One region of the Vibrio pelagius genome, then DNA from elsewhere that is predicted to be linked to it. Evidence: predicted binding sites of a transcription regulator. Region 1 holds the regulator's gene; the other holds the start of a gene.
What was found. Region 1 encodes CRP, which controls carbon source genes, mostly activating them, when cyclic AMP is high. Its sites were predicted from a motif close to TGTGANNNNNNTCACA; they were not measured.
Positions count from the first base shown of each region.

Region 2: a site for CRP is predicted at 2,068-2,083, ahead of vsple_RS16900 (NupC/NupG family nucleoside CNT transporter). Genes of this name have one in related genera too.

Region 1 covers NZ_AP025503.1:2,872,777-2,875,966, forward strand. Annotated here, with positions in the region: gene vsple_RS12800 (YheU family protein) at 1-115, shown strand, start outside; gene vsple_RS12805 (phosphoribulokinase) at 193-1,062, shown strand; gene crp (cAMP-activated global transcriptional regulator CRP) at 1,304-1,936, shown strand; gene vsple_RS12815 (DUF1338 domain-containing protein) at 2,100-2,891, opposite strand; gene astD (succinylglutamate-semialdehyde dehydrogenase) at 3,099-3,190, opposite strand, start outside.
Region 2 covers NZ_AP025504.1:605,894-609,083, forward strand. Annotated here, with positions in the region: gene vsple_RS16890 (class I SAM-dependent methyltransferase) at 1-67, opposite strand, end outside; gene vsple_RS16895 (hypothetical protein) at 67-339, opposite strand; gene vsple_RS16900 (NupC/NupG family nucleoside CNT transporter) at 592-1,800, opposite strand; gene vsple_RS16905 (HD-GYP domain-containing protein) at 2,161-3,190, opposite strand, start outside.

The DNA.
Region 1 (3,190 bases):
CTCACTGCAATCCAAAATCGACCAAGTAAAACAGCAATTGCAATCTGGGGAAGCGAGTATTGTTTTTTCTGAACTGCACGAAACCGTCGATATCCAACTCACAAAACGCTTCTAGGCTGCCATAAAAAAATAGCCGTGTTATAGTGGAAAACGATTGCTAACAAGTAAGTTATTCTAACGACAAGGGTTGTCATGTCCGCTAAACATCCAATTATTGCGGTTACGGGTTCTTCAGGAGCCGGTACCACCACTACCTCAGAAGCCTTCCGAAAAATGTTCAATATGATGGACGTGAAGGCTGCTTGGGTTGAAGGGGATAGTTTTCACCGCTTCACTCGACCAGAGATGGACGTCGAGATCCGCAAAGCGCGTGAGCAAGGGAAACACATCAGCTACTTCGGTCCGCAAGCCAACGATTTCGGCGCATTAGAAGAGTTTTTCCGCAAATACGGTAACGAAGGTACAGGACAAGTTAGACGCTACCTACACACCTTTGACGAAGCAGTACCTTACAATCAAATGCCAGGCACTTTTACTCCTTGGCAAGAGATCCCAGAAAACTCTGATGTGATGTTTTACGAAGGCCTACATGGTGGGGTTGTCGATGGTGATGTCAATGTATCGCAACACGTTGACCTGCTGATTGGCATGGTGCCCATCGTTAACCTAGAGTGGATTCAAAAATTCGTCCGAGATACACGTGATCGCGGGCACTCACGTGAAGCGGTGATGGATTCCATTGTTCGTTCAATGGACGACTATCTCAACTACATCACTCCACAGTTTTCGCGTACCCATATCAATTTTCAGCGAGTACCGACTGTTGATACTTCCAACCCACTTAACGCAAAAGGCATCCCTAGTCTTGACGAAAGTTTCGTTGTTATTCGTCTGCGTGGTATCAAAAACGTCGACTTCCCGTACCTGCTCGCTATGATTGATGGCTCATTTATGTCTCGTCACAATACACTCGTTGTGCCTGGCGGGAAAATGAGCTTTGCTATGGAGCTCATTGTAAGACCAATCTTACAACAGCTCATTGAAACGGGAAAAATCGGCTAACGGAATGGCGTTCTGGTTGATTACTTTTCATACCGTGATCATGTGCACAATTTTGCGTAAAAAATCGTAGCTAGGTCACGATTAAAATCAAGAAATAGTGACTGAAAAAGGATACTATTCTTAACCGAAACACAAGATAGCTTGCAGCACAGAACAAGTGCTCTTATCCTAAGAAGTCAAATTCAGGCTTAGCTAAAATATGGAAAGCGGCAAGCATACCCTGCAGAGGAAGTGAGATATTATGGTTCTAGGTAAACCTCAAACCGATCCAACATTAGAGTGGTTCCTTTCACACTGTCATATTCATAAGTACCCTTCAAAGAGTACTCTGATTCACGCTGGTGAAAAGGCAGAGACCCTGTACTACATCGTGAAAGGTTCTGTGGCAGTTCTTATCAAAGACGAAGAAGGTAAGGAGATGATTCTTTCTTACCTAAACCAAGGCGACTTTATCGGCGAGCTTGGCCTATTCGAAGAAGACCAAGAGCGTACTGCATGGGTTCGTGCAAAATCTCCTTGTGAAGTTGCGGAGATTTCTTTCAAGAAATTCCGTCAACTTATCCAAGTGAACCCAGACATCCTGATGCGTCTTTCTGCTCAAATGGCAAGCCGTCTACAAGTTACCAGCCAAAAAGTTGGTGACTTAGCGTTCCTTGACGTTACTGGCCGTATTGCACAAACGCTACTAAACCTAGCGAAACAACCTGATGCGATGACTCACCCAGATGGCATGCAAATCAAGATCACTCGTCAAGAGATCGGTCAGATTGTTGGCTGTTCGCGCGAGACAGTAGGTCGTATCTTGAAGATGCTAGAAGAGCAAAACCTAATTTCTGCTCACGGTAAAACTATCGTTGTTTACGGTACGCGTTAATCTCGATTAACCGATAAAAATTCAAAAGCCACCAAATGCGAATTTGGTGGCTTTTTCTTTATTGAGATACGAGATACGAGATACGAAAAGAACTCACAGAGTCCTATGTGGAAACTGTCCCGAAGCGAAACGTACCGCATCTCTATGGCTAACGTATCTTTCTTTAACCGTTAGTGCTCTCAAAGATTTTGTCAGCCGATGCTGCAACAAAACCGGTGTAGAGATCGCCATTCGCCATTGGGTAGCGCTTAGCAAACTCATAGAAGCCACCAGGCACCAATTCAGTCCCCTCAGAGAACTCTACCTTCACTTTATCTGCCATTGTTGATGACTGCTCTAACAGCACCTCTGGAGAGCCTTTCACTTGGCCGCCAACACTGTTGATTGTAAAGCCAGACTCACTCAGGTGATCATTCACGGCTTGCACCTCAGAGAACGCATTTAACTGGTTCACACTCACGGTAAAGTGGTTAGCACCATAACCATGCGCGGCTAACCAAGACGCGTATTCGCTCTCTGTCGCCAGTTGTTTGTAATCTTGGAAATCCAAGTCCCACAGACGACCGCCATATAGGAAATCCTGCCCCTCTAGCTTGCTTGCATCCACTTGCGCAACCAACTTAGCCACGATCGCTTGTAGCTCTGCAGAACACTCTTCCACTTTCAGCTCACTAATGAACACTTTGGGTTGGGTTGGATCTGGGTGTTCAAAGTGCTTAGCCACGAGTTTCTTGCTTTCAAACAGGTAGTCACCACACGCTTTGTAACCAAGTGCTAAGAAAGGTTTAGCCAGCGTCTCGATCCCCAAAGGCGCAACATTAAACGTACGCAACGCGATGTGATCATTGATAAGGTCTTCCTCTTCTTTCAACAGCTGATGTACCTTCTCAGCAGATGGGCAGAGGCGTTCGATGTAGTCATCCCAGAGGGATTTGAACAGTAGATCGGGTGTCATGGTGACTCCTTGTCGGGTTCTAGCAAGCTCAAGCTAGAGAGTTGGATTAGAAAGAGTGTGGCTGCGAGACAAAGTCAGCAGCCATCAGCTTGTGACATACTTATTTTATTGTTATATCTCGCTAGGTCAGACGCCCAGCGAGTAATCCAAAGGAGGTCAAACTTCCCTACCTCCAATTGTGATTTTTGTTGTAGGTGGCCGTTGTTGCTACAGCTCGATACCAGGGCTGAAAGTCGCTGGAAGCTGCGTTTCACGGCCTTCCATCGATGCCATTGGGTATGCACAGTAATCCGCTGCGT
Region 2 (3,190 bases), on a different replicon from region 1:
TTTCAGGCCAGCATTTGGATTGCTTTCTGTGATACCAATATATTCGGAGTCGATCTAACCAGTGCATTACTTCGTGTCGCTACAGGTTGGTAAATAACTGCCAACCTTGTAGCCAATGGCATAGCCCACCACAGCTACCGTGATAAAAACCATCGCAGAAAAAACGTAAGCGACACTTGCCATTACACCGCCACCCCAGACCACGCTAAATACCAAACCTAGATACGCTTCTTTAGGCCACTGCGTCACTGGAAAATGGCTATCACCCGCCAACAAAAAAATCAGAGCTGATATTAATGAAGTAGCAAACAGCAAGCCAATACATACTCTTGTTTTCATAAAAAGCCTTTCTTAAATAGCAGGATAAAACAGCGCTTCTAGGGTTAAGCACCTTCGAAGTATATACGAGATAGATTGACCTCACTATTCCCCTTATGAGCGATACTGATTTTTCCATAGTGAACAACGCAAAAACAAAAAAACGGGCACTTAAGGGGAGAACCCAAGTGCCCGTTAAATAGATATATGGTTCTACTCTGCTGCTCTCGCATCGTCATAAAGACGGCAACTGAGAGAAAGAGTAACCGCAGGTTATAGCAAGATAAAGATACCCGCTAAGCATGCGCTCATTAGGTTAGCCAATGTACCTGCTGCAACCGCTTTAAGACCAAGGTTTGCCACCTCAGCACGACGCTCAGGAGCGATAACACCGATAGAACCTAATTGAATCGCAATAGAACCGATGTTCGCAAAGCCACACAATGCAAACGTGATGATCACTTGGCTGTGCTCTGAAAGTAACGCTTTGTTCTCGACGAAATCGATGAAAGCAACAAACTCATTCATAATGATCTTTTGACCAATGTAAGAGCCTGCCATTAGCACTTCATCACTTGGAATGCCGATAACCCACGCCAATGGTGAGAATAGGTAACCAAATACCGCTTGTAGAGTGATACCAGTAAAGCCAACCGCTTCACCTAAGCTCTCAAGACCTGTGTTCACCATCGCGATAACACTAACGAAAGCAATCAGCATAGTACCAACCGCAACCGCCACTTTCATACCGTTCATTGCGCCACTTGCTAACGCGTCGATCACATTACTTTGGTCAGCTTTGTCTAGTTCAATATTGTCGTAACTACTTGGTGTATCAAGTTCAGGCACAATAATTTTAGCCATTAGTAGACTACCCGGCGCGGCCATAAAGCTTGCTGCAATAAGGTACTTAAGTTCAACACCTAGACCAGCATACCCCCCTAACACGCTGCCCGCGACCGATGCCATACCACCAGCCATCACTGCGAATAGCTCTGAACGAGTCATTGATTTTAAGAAAGGACGAATAAGAAGTGGCGACTCGCCTTGAGAAAGGAAAATATTACCAGTAGCAACCAAAGACTCTGCTTTACTCGTACCCAACAGTTTCTGAACAGCACCACCTAGAACTTGGATTACTTTCTGCATCACACCCAGATAGTAAAGTGCAGAAATCAGCGCGCTAAAGAAGATGATAATAGGAAGTACACGCACTGCGAAGATAAACCCTTCAGTAGCAAGGCCACCAAAAAGAAATGAGATACCCGCATCTGCAAAGCCAAGTAAGCTTGATACGCCGCTACTTAAACTTGTTAACGCCATTTGTCCCCAAGGAAAATATAGCACTAAAGCAGCAAAACTAATTTGAAGTAGAAAGGCACGAATTACCGTTTTCCAGTTGATCGCCGAGCGGCTCTCAGATAGCAAATACGCGCAAGCGATTAGTGCAAAAACACCAACAAAACCAAATAAAATATTCATAAAATTGTCCTAGAAATCCTTAAAGAGTGAGCATGAGCCAAGCGAATGACATCAAAGGAAAAGGACAAAGAATCGCAAGCAATACGCTACGCGAAGAGGGTGTTAACAACGTTAACGAATGTAACAACGAATTGTTCATGTAAGATCACCTTATACAAGCAGTGGAACGCAGCTGGTCCGGTCCGTGGGGTCATTCACATATCCATGTGACGGCTTGTATTGGCTAAGCACCGGCTTAAAACCGGAAGAGAAGTATAAACAACTCAATGAGACTTTCATCACATTTTTTAACGCAAACGATCGCGCGATTAAAATTGCATCAATTCGTTCAAATTTGATGAGCTTTGTAAAAAAACATCGTTAAAAAGTTGCGCTAACCTGTACATCACGACACTTGTCAGTTGACAATTCAAAGCAGTATTGCGCGTGTTTTTTTAAGCAGTTGAAAACTTCTGCATCGAGTTTGTGGTTTTGCACATGATCCTCCAATATCGCCAACGTTTGCTCTAAGCTCATTCCTGGGCGATAAGGACGAGATTGTGTTAACGCTTGAAATACATCAACAACCGCCACAATCCGACTTGGCCTATCAAGCTGCTCGGCCGTTTTACCCATCGGATAGCCCGAGCCGTCAAGACGCTCGTGGTGGTTGGAAGCCCACTCACAAATTTGCGGCGAACTAAATAACTCATGCAGAGCAAAGCGCGAGTCTGTCGCATGTCGCTTAATACAACAGTATTCTTCTGGAGTAAGAGGCCCCGGCTTATGTAAGATCTCTCGTGGCGTTTGCAGCTTACCGATATCGTGCACGAGTCCAGCCAGATATAGTTTTCTCTGCGTTGTATAGGAGTAACCTAACTGTTTCCCTAGGTACTCTGACAACTGCCCTACTTTCAACGAATGCTTAAACGTAAAAGAGCTCTTAGCATCGACCACGTTGGCAATGAACTCTGCGAAAGCGACCGTCTCATCTAGTGACATTTGCTGAGAAAAGAACGGGACTGGCTCAAACCTGTCGCTCATGATCTGAATGTAGGACACATCCATAGAGAACCAGAAATCATCAGTATCGACCAACTCACACATGTGCTGAACCAGGTTGGTCTCAAACAAAAGGTCTGCCTGTTCAGTTAAGCGCTCAATAATGTAAGTCTTGCCAGCAGGCGTTAGGTTACCAAAACGGTCTGCAGACGCGACACCGCATAGGTAATCGACCCGATCCGCTAGCATCACAACGGCTGCTAGCTCTTTCTCTAGTTGACTAATTGGTAAATCTTTCAGTTCATTCCACGGAGTATGGTGATATAGCACAGGTTTAGCAAAGATGGAGAGTACCGGACACTCTTTGAGTATCTGATAGCCCTTCTTACAGTGGTGATGCGTAGAGTCT